3 regions of the Actinomadura sp. WAC 06369 genome follow, and region 3 is predicted to be linked to each of the others. Evidence: predicted binding sites of a transcription regulator. Region 3 holds the regulator's gene; each other region holds the start of a gene.
The links. Region 3 encodes HrcA, which represses chaperone genes, less so after heat shock. Its sites were predicted from a motif close to TTGGCACTCTCNNNNNGAGAGTGCCAA; they were not measured.

Region 1 (4,287 bases), on a different contig from region 3:
AGCACCATTACGCTCAATCCGGATGTACCGCATTTCATCGACCATCGAATCAACGTCCGCGTCGACGACACGTCGCGCACCACCGGCGATCCGCTCCAGCACCGCGGCGACGACCTCTGGCGCAGGGACGCCCAAGGCGGCAGCGTGACGCGCCCCCTCGGATCTCCGGCGCTCCGCTTCCGCGATGTCGTCACGCATCCATTGCGGGACCACCGACCGGGGATACCTCTCGAGATCGACCGCGAGCGCCGACCCGATCGGGACATCGATGGGCGGCCGACCGTCCCGATCGAACCTCGCGTCCACATCGGTGCCACGCTCAATGGTCAGGTACATCGTGAACCAGGTCCCCGCACCCGGTGCGGACATGACGTCTCGCAGTTCCCGCACCGGCCCGGCATCGATACGACCGGGCGAGCCGTCGTACGGGCCCGCCTCCGTCCGAATGTCGATGCGGCGATGAAGCCAGTCTCCCGCGGCCATGTACACCGCATCGATACGGGTCCACCCCGCCGGCGCCCGACCGACGATCCCTTGGCCGATCTCCCGGATCAACTCGTGTCGCCTGATCGACGCGGGGCTCTCGTCGCTGGGCATTCCGATCAGCTCCGTTTCCTGTCGCGATGGCGGTCAGCAGATCTTGGACGCGACGACGCCGCACCGCAACACGTCCGAGCGAGGACGAACGCCGCCTTCGGGGGCTCGCACCGTGGTGCGGGAGCCGGCCCGCGCTGGCCAGTGCGGTCGGTAGACGAACCTTCCTTCGGAGAGGGGCGCGCAGACACCCCTGGCCAGCGAACGGACGGCCCGTACCCCCTGTCCGGTGCCGTCCGTTCCGTGATTGCTCCGCGCCGCGGCTCGCCGTTGACGCCGATCGACCGGGCGGCAACGATGACCGGCCATGGACTTGCCCCCTCCAGATGACGTCGAGATGGCGATCAGCATGCCCATGTGGCAATGGCACCTGATTGACGGCAGCGTGGACAACGAAGTGAACGTGGCGTTTGAAAACCCAGATTTCGAGGACGTGAGTGAACGGGGGCTGCGCGTCCGTGAGGCTGGCTGATACCAAGTTGCGAACATGACCCCCGGCGTGCCCGATTCCGGCAGTTGGCCGCCACCTGAAGAGATCGTCACGGTGAAGCTGAAGCGTAGCCAGTGGAATTGGGCGGTGTCGGTGCTGGAGCACTGGAACGAGATAGCGGAAGGCGTGAAAGATCACGAGGAAGCGGCTGAGGGACGTGCAGTTCGTGACCTCATCCGGGCTCGGCTGGCCTCCTGAAAAGGCCCATGCCTGACCGGCACAGTACTCATTCGCGCGCTGCTTCCCGTGCCGCATAGGGCTACCGCCGCGCCGTGCGGCGGCGCGAAGCGGCGCCGCTTCGATCTCAATAGGCAATGATCGGTAGGCCACGGGCGCAAACGCCGGAGTAGCCGGACGCTGCTTCTCGGTTAGTCGGCGCCGGGTTGCCCGTGTTCCCGGTCGATTCGTGCAAGCATTGTAGTGAGGTCGTCTCCAGTGGCTTCGCCATACATCGCCATGACGGCGCTAGGGATACGCCCTCTCTCATTCACGCTGAGCCCTTTTTCTTTTGCCCACGCGCGCAGCCTTCTCCCGTACTCGACATGTGCGATACGGCGTGCATAGGAAAGATCGGTCTCCCACTCGTCTCGTTCGTAGACGTCAGACATGGTGATCATCGTTGCATGTTCAGCAGTGCGCGCATGGTTTCGGCTGGGGTTACGGTGCGGAAGCCGGTGTCGTCGTCGTACAAGTCGGCACCGGCGTCGTTGCGGGTGGAGGGTGTGCAGCGGAAGAAGGGGCTTGTGAACGCACTTCCCTTCAACTCGTCGCGGCCAGGCTCTGCCTCGGTGGAGCACCATGCCCAGATGTCGCCGCACATGTCGTAGATCCCGTAGGGGCTGACGCCGCTGGCTCGGCGTCCGTACGACCTGCGTTCTGCGTGCCACGGCGACATACGGAGAACGGCCCTGCCGTGTACGAACGGGATCGCGGTCCGCCGCCCGGGGGATCGGCGCCCACGCCGCACGCCCCGGGCGGCGGCGCGGAGCGGCGCCGCCTCGACCGTGCCGTCGAGCAGAAAGTGCTTCCGGCACATCCGCTCGACGGGTGAGCTGGGACCCTCCTGGGCGGGTCGAGTCCTGCGGCCGGTAAGCAGTGGACGGACGACGGCCGGTTCCACCAACCGCGGGGCCTCAAGTCTCGGGCTGAAGGGGTGAAGCGTCCGGTTCCGGCCGCGGCTGAGCTGGTGGCCGTCCTGCGAGTGCACGTTGAGCGGTTCCGGACGGCCGAGGACGGACGGCTCTTCCGTAGCCAGCGGGGCAACCGGCTCGTGTCGGTCAGTTGCGAGAACGTCTGGCGGCGGGCTCGGGAACACGTCGTGACACCTGACCGACTGGCTACGCCGCTGGCTCGGCGTCCGTACGACCTGCGTCTTGCGTGCCTGTCGCTCTGGCTGAACAGCGGTTCCGTGAGTACCGGCGTACGGCCGCGCATAGTGGAGCATCACGGGGCACTCTGGACGGCCCTTCGAGGGACTCCAGCACTGGTCAGGGCGGGCTTGGGGAGGTAGATGAACCTTCCCCCGGCGAGGGTGCGCGTTGCTTGCACTCGACAGGGTAGAGTGCTAAAAAACGGTTGGCACTCCACTGTGGAGAGTGACAACTTCACAGTCTGGGTCGGGACGATGAGGTCTCGGAGCGGCGGCGGAATGGCAGTCGTCGGCCGGGGTCGTCCGTCGCGGGCGTCGGCTCGATCCGTCTAAGCCACCTTGTTCCGGGAGGACTTGGAGCCTATGGCTGCAAAGATGATCGCGTTCGACGAGGACGCCCGTCGCGGTCTCGAGCGGGGCATGAACCAGCTCGCCGACGCGGTGAAGGTGACGCTCGGCCCCAAGGGCCGCAACGTCGTGCTGGAGAAGAAGTGGGGCGCCCCCACGATCACCAACGACGGTGTGTCGATCGCCAAGGAGATCGAGCTCGAGGACGCCTGGGAGAAGATCGGCGCGGAGCTCGTCAAGGAAGTAGCGAAGAAGACCGACGACGTCGCCGGTGACGGCACCACGACGGCGACCGTGCTGGCCCAGGCGCTCGTGCGCGAGGGTCTGCGCAACGTCGCGGCGGGCGCCAACCCGATGTCGCTGAAGCGGGGCATCGAGGCCGCGGTCGAGCGGGTCAGCGAGGAGCTGTCCAAGCTGGCCAAGGACGTGGAGACCAAGGAGCAGATCGCCTCCACCGCCTCCATTTCCGCCGGCGACCAGCAGATCGGCGAGATGATCGCCGAGGCGATGGACAAGGTCGGCAAGGAAGGCGTCATCACGGTCGAGGAGAGCCAGACCTTCGGTCTGGAGCTCGAGCTGACCGAGGGCATGCGCTTCGACAAGGGCTACATCTCGCACTACTTCGTGACCGACCCCGAGCGGATGGAGGCGGTCCTCGAGGACCCGTACCTCCTGATCGTCCAGGGGAAGGTGTCGGCCAACAAGGACCTGCTGCCGGTCCTCGAGGGCGTCATGCAGTCCGGCAAGCCGCTGCTGATCATCGCCGAGGACGTCGAGGCCGAGGCGCTGGCGACGCTGATCGTCAACAAGATCCGCGGCATCTTCAAGTCCGTGGCCGTGAAGGCCCCGGGCTTCGGCGACCGCCGCAAGGCCATGCTGGGCGACATCGCCACCCTGACCGGTGGCCAGGTCATCAGCGAGGACGTGGGCCTCAAGCTCGAGAACACCACGCTCGACATGCTGGGCCGCGCCCGCAAGGTCGTCGTCGCCAAGGACGAGACCACCATCGTGGACGGCGCCGGTGACGCCAACGAGATCGCGGGCCGGGTCAACCAGATCCGCACCGAGATCGACAACACCGACTCCGACTACGACCGCGAGAAGCTCCAGGAGCGCCTGGCCAAGCTCGCGGGCGGTGTCGCCGTCATCAAGGCCGGCGCCGCGACCGAGGTGGAGCTCAAGGAGCGCAAGCACCGCATCGAGGACGCCGTCCGCAACGCCAAGGCCGCGGTCGAGGAGGGCATCGTCCCCGGCGGTGGCGTCGCGCTGCTGCAGGCCGGCACCAAGGCGTTCGACAAGCTCGAGCTGCAGGGCGACGAGGCCACCGGCGCCAACATCGTCAAGCGCGCTCTCGAGGAGCCGCTGAAGCAGATCGCCGTGAACGCCGGCCTCGAGGGCGGCGTCGTGGTGGAGCGGGTCCGCAACCTGACCCCGGGCGAGGGCCTGAACGCCGCCACCGGCGACTACGTCAACATGTTCGACTCCG
Region 2 (4,287 bases), on a different contig from region 3:
TCGCCGAGCGACTGGTCCACGCGCGCGGTGACGCCGTTGATCGAATGCTCCAGCCGCTCCGAGCGGTGCCCCAGCTCCGCGAGCGACTTGTCGAGCCGGTTGAAGCGGACGGACGCGGCCTCCATGCTGCCCTGCAGCTTGTCGAGCCGCTTGGTCATCTCGTCCATCCGCTGCGACGCCTGCTGCGTGACGTCGGTGATGTGCTGCGCGGAGTCGAGGATCGTCTGGAGGCGGTTCAGGCCCTCGTCGACGTGCTCGGCGACGACGCCGACATCGGCCCACAGCGCCGGGAGCTCGGCGACCGGCTTGACCTTCTCGCCGACGGACTCGATGTGCAGGGCGAGGCCCTCGGCCCACTCGGGGGGCTTGCCCGCGAGGTCGTCCACCTGGCCGCGGACGCTCTCGATCTGCCCGGTCAGCCCGCTGAGCTCCCGCTCCCGGACCTCCCGCAGCAGCCACTCCATCCCTTCCAGCCGCTGCCGTATCTCATCCAGGACCTGACCCTGCGAGCGCTGTTCGTAGACGTGGTCCTGCGCCGCACGGGCGAGCAACTCCCGCATCCGATCCGAGACCGGTTGACCCCCTGTCTGCAGGAAGTTGTGATTCGTTTCCACCGGAGCTCCTTCGTGTGCCGATGCGATGAAAAGGCGCACGGCAATGAATCGTGAAGCCGCCACTCTAGTGCGTGTAGAGCGCCGCTATAACGGGTAGCAGAGAACGTTGCGAGTTCCGTGGAATGCACGCGTTACCCGACTGGCGGAAAAGGTCGGAGATCGCCATTCTTGGCGGGAAATTCCCGGTTCGATGGCACTCGCCGCGAATGCGGGTGTGCGGCCTGGCTTGTCCGCCGGTCGGGCCGGGGGCGCCGTGGGGCGCCGTGTCCGTACATCTCGCCCAACATCGGCAGTTCCCGAGCCCCCGCCGGACGGCCGCGACCGGGCCCGCACGCGCCGCGCGCGGGCCCGCGACCGCTCGCCGCGGCGGCCGCGGACGGCATTCGACACCTCCGCCCCACCCGTTCCTGAACAACCCTTGGTGTTTCTCCGGGCGCCGATCCGCCCGCGCCGATTCACGGGGCCCGTTACCGCCTTGCCGCGCGTCCCGCGGTCCCCTGGGGAACGCAATGCCGGAATGCGCCGATGATTTGCACCGCCATGGTGCGCCGCCGGGGCGCGCTTGGACCGCCCGGGGCCCCCGGAAGATCTTTGGAATCGATTCCCGGCCGCCGCCCGCCCCGGGCGGGTCAGCGCCCTTGCGGCCCGGCGGGCGGGTCGGCCAGCGGACGGACGAGCAGCGCCACCGGGTCCCGCCCGACCCGCGTCACCACCACCGTCAGCTCGGCCCCGCCCCGCCGCCGGCGCCCGCCGAACCCCAGGTCGCGGCGCAGCTTGTCCACGTCCACGGCCGACCCGCGCTTCTTGACCGTCAGCACCCCGACGTCCCGCCGCCGCAGCTCCGCGCGCAGCCGCTTCACCGAGAACGGCAGCACGTCCTCGATCGCGTACCCGGACGCGAACGGCGTCGCGTGCGCCTCGTCCGACGTCACGTACGCGATGCGCGGGTCCGCGAGCCCGCCGCCGACCCGCTCCGCGACCTCCGCCACCAGGTGCGCCCGGATGACCGCGCCGTCCGGCTCGTACAGGTAGCGGCCCCACCCGCGGACGTCCGGGTCGCCGAGCCCGCGCGGCACCAGCGAGCCCGCCACCGCGCCGTCCCCGGCCAGCAGCGTCGCGCGCCGCGGGACGCCGCCCGCGAGCCCGCCGAGCCACAGCGCGGCCTCCTTCACGTCGCCGCCCACCGAGATCCACTCGGCCTCCGCGCCCGCCGGCACCGCCTCGTGCGGAATCCCCGGCGCGACCTTCACGCACGCGCCGCCCGTCCGTCCGGCCAGGTCGAGGACGGCGTCGAGCGGCGGCTCGTACGCGCGCGGGTCGAACACCCGGCCGCGCGCCGTGCGGCGCCCGGGATCGGCGAACACGGCCGCGTACCCGGCCGGGTCCTGCTCGACCGCGTCGCCCACCCGGACGGACGCGCGGTCGGCGACGCCGAGCGCGTCCACGTTCGCCTGCGCGACCTCCGCCGTCAGGGGGTCGAGCTCCATCCCGTCCCCGATGAGGCCCGCGCGCGCACGGGCGACCAGGTCGGCCCCGATGCCGCACCCCAGTTCCAGCACGCGCGCGCCCGCCAGCCGGTCCGCGAACCGTCCGGCCCGGTACGCGGCCACGCTCGCCCGGGTCGACTGTTCGAGCCCGGCCTCGGTGAAGAACATCCGCTCGGCGTCCGCGCCGAACTTGGCTTTCGCGCGTTCCCGCAGCCGGGCCTGCGTCAGCGCCGCCGCCACCAGATCGGGGTCGTGCGCCTCCCGCAGCCGCGCCGCCGTCGCGAGCAGCCCGTCCCCGCCGACGTCCGCCCCCGTCGCCGCCGCGAGGACGTCCTGACCGGAGGGGGCCAGCAGGCGGCGGAAGGAGACGGGGTCCATAGGGTGAAGTTAGCGCTCCGTGAACGTCGCGGAACCGTTGCCGGACGCTCGCCGCGGACGTTCGCGTTCGTGTTGACGAGCCACCGGGCACGGCATAGTTTCATGTCTGGCACTCTCCACGCTAGAGTGCCAACACAGCGACAAGGTCGGTCTGGCACCCGCGACGGCAGGCCGGTCCAGGGTCGCCTCTCTCTGTCACAGTTGCCGGTCGGCCGACCGTGGCCGGCCGAGGACCTATCGAAGGGGAGGTCAGATCGTGACGACCGCCACCAAGGTCACTCTCAAGCCGCTCGAGGACCGCATCGTCGTCCAGCCGCTCGAGGCCGAGACCACCACCGCGTCGGGCCTGGTGATTCCCGACACCGCCAAGGAGAAGCCCCAGGAGGGCACCGTCGTGGCCGTCGGCCCGGGCCGCGTCGACGACAAGGGCGACCGCGTCCCCGTCGACGTCAAGGTCGGCGAGGTCGTGCTCTACAGCAAGTACGGCGGCACCGAGGTCAAGTACAACAACGAGGAGTACCTCGTGCTCTCGGCCCGTGACGTGCTCGCGGTCATCGAGAAGTAATCAGCGAGACGTGATGCGCCCGCCCCGGTCCGCGCCGACTTCGGCGGGGCCGGGGCGGACCGCGTGAAAGAGGAGAATCCGCATGGCGAAGATCCTGGAGTTCGACGAGGACGCTCGCCGGGCTCTTGAGCGCGGCGTCAACGCTCTCGCTGACGCCGTCAAGGTGACGATCGGCCCGCGCGGCCGCAACGTCGTCATCGACAAGAAGTTCGGCGCGCCGACGATCACCAACGACGGCGTCACCATCGCCCGCGAGGTGGAGCTGGAGGACCCCTACGAGAACCTGGGGGCCCAGCTCGCCAAGGAAGTGGCGACCAAGACCAACGACATCGCGGGCGACGGCACCACCACGGCGACCGTCCTCGCGCAGGCGCTGGTCCGGGAGGGCACCCGCAACGTCGCCGCCGGCGCGTCGCCGCTCGCCCTCAAGCGCGGCATGGACGCCGCCGCCCAGTTCGTCTCCGACCAGCTCCTGAAGGCGTCCCGCGAGGTCGGGACCAAGGAGGAGATCGCGCACGTCGCGACCATCTCCGCGCAGGACCCGCAGATCGGCGAGCTGATCGCCGAGGCGTTCGACAAGGTCGGCAAGGACGGCGTCATCACCGTCGAGGAGGCCCACACGATGGGCCTCGAGCTGGAGTTCACCGAGGGCCTCCAGTTCGACAAGGGCTACCTGTCCCCGCACATGGTCACCGACCCCGAGCGCATGGAGGCCGTCCTCGAGGACGCCTACGTGCTCATCGTGGACGGCAAGATCTCCAACGTGCAGGAGTTCCTGCCGCTGGCGGAGAAGGTCGCCCAGACCAAGAAGCCGCTGCTGGTCGTGGCCGAGGACGTCGAGGGCGAGGCCCTCGCGCTGCTCGTCGCCAACAAGATCCGCGGCACCTTCACCTCCGTCGCCGTCAAGGCGCCGGGCTTCGGCGACCGCCGCAAGGCGATGCTGGGCGACATGGCCACCCTGACCGGCGGCCAGGTCGTGTCCGAGGCCCTCGGCCTCAAGCTCGACTCGATCGACATCGACGACCTGGGCCGGGCGCGCCGGATCACCGTCACCAAGGACAACACCACCATCGTCGACGGTGAGGGGTCCGCGGACGAGATCAACGCGCGCGTCAACCAGATCAAGGTCGAGATCGAGAACAGCGACTCCGACTGGGACCGCGAGAAGCTGCAGGAGCGGCTGGCCAAGCTGGCCGGCGGCGTCTGCGTGCTGCGCGTCGGCGCCGCCACCGAGGTGGAGCTG
Region 3 (4,287 bases):
GGAGGTCGTGGCCCCAGATCTTCTCGACCAGTTCCGCGTCGTGCACGCCCTCGACGTAGATGCGGCTCTCCTTGGCGACCTGCGCGCGCAGGCCCCGGACGGCGACGGAGCCGGATGCCGAGCGCGCCGGGCGGCGCGGGGCCGCCTCGGGGCGGACGAGCGTGACCGGGGCGCCGTCGATCAGGAAGCCCGCCTTGGTGAGCGGGAACACGCGCCGCTTGCCGAAGCGGTCCTCCAGGGTGACGCCGAACTTGTCGCAGGCCACGACGGCGCCGCAGAATCCGCTGTCCGGATCCTCGGCGACCAGCCCCGGCTCGGCCGGGATCTCGGGCACGAGGCCCTTGCGGGGCCTGCGCCAGTCGCCGGACAGCACGTCGTTGCCGTAGTCCTTACTCCGCACAGGTCCGCACATTAACCGGAGGGCGGCCGCGGGCGGCGTCGTCCCCGGTCGCTCGGCGTGGCGCCGATCCGGATAGGATCGCGCCGCCGCCGGGGCCGGGACCCTCCAGAAGAGCCCCCGCGGGTCGTACACTTGGCACTCAGGAGTAAGGAGTGCCAGCGGCACGGGGCCGGACGGCGCCGGTTGATCGGGGGGCCAGTGGCAGCGCACGAGGGAGGTGACAACGTGCTGGACGACCGGAAGCTCGCGGTCCTGCGCGCCATCGTCGAGGACTTCGTGTCCACGAACGAACCCGTGGGCTCCAAGTCCTTGGCGGACCGGCACAACCTCGGCGTGTCCCCCGCCACGATCCGGAACGACATGGCGGTTCTGGAGGAGCAGGGGTACATCGCGCAGCCGCACACGAGTGCGGGCCGCGTCCCCACCGACAAGGGGTACCGGCTGTTCGTCGACCGGCTGTCGACGATCAAGCCGCTGTCGGCGCCGGAGCGGCGCGCGATCGAGACGTTCCTGTCCGGCGCGTACGACCTCGACGACGTCGTCGGCCGGACGGTGAAGCTGCTCGCGCAGCTGACCCGGCAGGTCGCGGTGGTGCAGTACCCGTCGCTGACGCGGTCGACGGTGCGGCACGTCGAGCTGGTGCGGGTGGCCGAGAGCCGGCTGCTGCTCGTCCTGATCACCGACACCGGACGGGTGGAGCAGCGGGTCATCGAGACGCCCGGCGAGATCTCCGAGGAATCGATCGGGCACCTGCGGGCGTTGCTCAACACGTGCCTGGACGGGCTCGGGCTCGGCGAGGTGCCGACCGCCGTCGCGGACCTGCCGGACAAGGTCGGGCCGGACGAGCGGCCGGTGGCGGCCGCGGTGCTGTCGGTGCTGCTGGAGACGCTCGTCGAACGGCACGAGGAGAAGATCGTCTTCGCTGGCGCGGCGAACCTCGCGGCGGTGGACTTCTCGCAGAGCCTGCGGGAGGTGCTGGTCGCGCTGGAGGAGCAGGTGGTGCTGATGCGGCTGCTCGGCGAGTCCGGCGACTCCTCTACTGTTACGGTGCGGATCGGCACCGAGAACCCCGAATTGGGGCTCCGATCGACCTCGGTCGTCGCCGCCGACTACGGCGTCGGCGACCTCACGCTGGCCCGGCTGGGAGTGCTCGGGCCTACACGCATGGATTACCCCAGCACGATGGGAGCGGTACGGGCAGTGGCACGCTACGTGGGACAGATCCTGGCGGGGTCGTAAGGTGGCCAACGACTACTACGCGACCCTGGGGGTCGGGCGGAACGCGACCGCCGACGAGGTCAAGAAGGCCTACCGCCGGCTCGCGCGGGAACTCCACCCGGACGTCAACCCCGACCCGGATACCCAGGAGAAGTTCAAGGAGATCACCCAGGCGTACGAGGTGCTCTCCGACCCGAAGAAGCGGGAGATGTACGACCTGGGCGCGGACCCGTTCGCGCCCGGCGGCGGCGGGGGCGGCGCCGGCGGGTTCGGCGGCGCCGGGTTCCCCTTCAGCGACATCATGGACGCGTTCTTCGGGACGTCGGCGTCGCGCGGCCCCCGGTCGCGGGCGCGGCGCGGGCGCAACGCGACGCTGCGGGTCGAGCTCGACCTGTCGGAGACCGCGTTCGGCACCACCCGGGAGCTGACCGTGGACACCGCGGTCGCGTGCTCGGCGTGCGAGGCGACGGGCTGCGCGCCCGGCACCCACCCGGACACCTGCGACACCTGCCACGGGCGCGGCGAGGTGCAGCAGGTGCAGCGCTCGTTCCTGGGCCAGGTCATGACGGCCCGGCCCTGCCCGGCGTGCGGCGGCTTCGGCTCGGTGATCCGCACGCCGTGCACCGAGTGCTCCGGGGACGGGCGCGTCCGCACCCGGCGCACCGTCAAGGTCAAGATCCCGGCGGGCGTGGAGAACGGCATCCACATCCAGCTCGCCGGCGAGGGCGAGGTCGGCCCCGGCGGCGGCCCGCCCGGCGACCTGTTCCTGGAGATCGTGGAGCGCGCGCACCCGATCTTCGAGCGGGAGGGCGACGACCTGCACTGCACGGTCGAGATCCCGATGACGGCGGCGGCGCTCGGCACCAGCGTCACGATCGAGACGCTCGACGCGGCGGAGGAGATCGACATCAAGCCGGGCACGCAGTCCGGCCAGGTGATCACCCTCTACAACCGGGGCGTGCGGCACCTCAACGAGAGCGGACGCGGCGACCTGATGATCCACGTGAACGTGGAGACGCCCGGCAAGCTCGACGAGGAGCAGGAGGAGCTGCTGCGGCGGCTCGCCTCGCTGCGCGGCGAGGAGCGCCCGCCCGGCAAGTTCGCGCCGGGGCAGCGCGGGATGTTCTCCCGCCTGCGGGACGTGTTCAACCAGCACTGAAGAGAGACGGTGACGGCCTACCGGGAAGGCCGTGACGGTGCCGATGAGGACCCCGGGGACGCGCCCGCGCCCCCGGGGTCCGGTGACGTTGGGGGAGTGCGATGAGTCCGCCGGTGTTCCTCGCCGGGACGGCCGCGCTGGAACGCGACCGCGTCGTCCTGGACGGCCCCGAGGGGCGGCACGCCGCGACCGTGCGGCGGCTGCGGCCGGGGGAGCGCGTCGACCTCACCGACGGGGCGGGGCTGCTCGCGGAGTGCGTCGTCACGGCGGCCGACCGGGCGTCCCTCACGCTGGAGGTCGCGGCCCGGCACCGCGAGCCGCCGCCGGAGCCCCGCCTGGTCGTCGTGCAGGCGCTGCCGAAGGGCGACCGGGGCGAGCTGGCGGTGGAGACGATGACCGAGGCGGGCGTGGACGAGATCGTCCCGTGGGCCGCCGCCCGGTGCGTCACCCAGTGGCGTCCCGAGCGCCGCGAGAAGGCCCTGGCCCGCTGGCGGAACGCCGCCCGGGAGGCCGGCAAGCAGGCCCGGCGGAGCCGCCTGCCGCACGTGCCCGCGCTCGCGTCGACCGCCGACGTCGCGCGGCGGCTCGCGGACGCGTCCGCCGCGCTCGTCCTGCACGAGGGGGCCGCCGAGCCGCTCAGCGGCGTCCGTCCGCCCGCGTCGGGGGAGGTCGTCCTGGTGGTCGGGCCCGAGGGCGGGATCTCCGAGGACGAGGTGGCCGCGTTCGGCGCGGCCGGGGGACGCCCGGTGCGGCTCGGCCCGACGGTGCTGCGCACCTCGACGGCCGGGGTCGCGGCGGCCGCCGTCCTGCAGGCCGCGACCGGCCGCTGGTGACGCGCCGCCGGGGCGGCCGCCCGGTCAGGGACCGGCCTGCCCGGCGTCCTGCTGCTTCGTGGTCGACGGGGTGTCGCTGGGCGTCGGCGTCTGCTCGTCGCTCGGCTCCGGCGAGGGGTCGGGCGGGGTGGGCGTCGACGGCGGCGGGTCGGTGGGCGACGTGGTGGGCGTATGGCCGCCCGGGCACTGCGTCCCGCCGGACGGGGCGGACGTCGGCGTCGTGTCCGGCGACGGTGTGCCGGACGGGGCCGTGCCGCCGCGCGGGATGACGCACGAGGACAGCCCGGGCGACGACGACGGCTCCCCGGCCTCCTCGGACGTGCTCGGCGCGGTGGACGTCGTCGGCGCGGGCGACGACGGGTCCCCGGGGACGACGGGCGGCGGGTTCGCGCCGGTGCGGTCGCCGTCGGTGTCGTCGCCGCCGCCGCGGGACGGGCCGTCGCCGTTGACGGTGTGCTGGATCAGGTCGATCGTCTGCGGGCCCGCCGTGACGCCGAACCCGGCGATCGCGACGGCCGCGGCGACGGCGAGCACGGGGCGCGCCCAGCCCACGGTGAGGCCCGCCGGCCCGAACCGGGCGGGCCCGAACCGGCCGGGAAACCTGCGGCGGCGCCCGCCTTCGGCCGCGATCCGGGCCCGGATGCGCTCCAGGCCGTCGTCGGAGGGGGTGACCGATT

Region 1: the regulator HrcA is predicted to act here: its motif matches at 2,660-2,686, upstream of groL (chaperonin GroEL).
Region 2: the regulator HrcA is predicted to act here: its motif matches at 2,586-2,612, upstream of groES (co-chaperone GroES).

What each region holds. Positions count from the first base shown of each region.
Region 1 covers NZ_QHJN01000139.1:12,855-17,141, forward strand. Annotated here, with positions in the region: gene DMH08_RS29705 (DUF6881 domain-containing protein) at 1-597, opposite strand, end outside; gene DMH08_RS42500 (hypothetical protein) at 932-1,066, shown strand; gene DMH08_RS29710 (hypothetical protein) at 1,082-1,282, shown strand; gene DMH08_RS29715 (Lsr2 family DNA-binding protein) at 1,453-1,701, opposite strand; gene DMH08_RS29720 (hypothetical protein) at 1,698-1,904, opposite strand; gene groL (chaperonin GroEL) at 2,817-4,287, shown strand, end outside.
Region 2 covers NZ_QHJN01000004.1:25,473-29,759, forward strand. Annotated here, with positions in the region: gene DMH08_RS01985 (hypothetical protein) at 1-560, opposite strand, end outside; gene DMH08_RS01990 (class I SAM-dependent methyltransferase) at 1,244-2,479, opposite strand; gene groES (co-chaperone GroES) at 2,736-3,044, shown strand; gene groL (chaperonin GroEL) at 3,127-4,287, shown strand, end outside.
Region 3 covers NZ_QHJN01000007.1:106,600-110,886, reverse strand. Annotated here, with positions in the region: partial or broken gene DMH08_RS03535 (DUF3097 domain-containing protein) at 1-412, opposite strand, end outside; gene hrcA (heat-inducible transcriptional repressor HrcA) at 626-1,639, shown strand; gene dnaJ (molecular chaperone DnaJ) at 1,641-2,777, shown strand; gene DMH08_RS03520 (16S rRNA (uracil(1498)-N(3))-methyltransferase) at 2,879-3,610, shown strand; gene DMH08_RS03515 (hypothetical protein) at 3,635-4,287, opposite strand, start outside.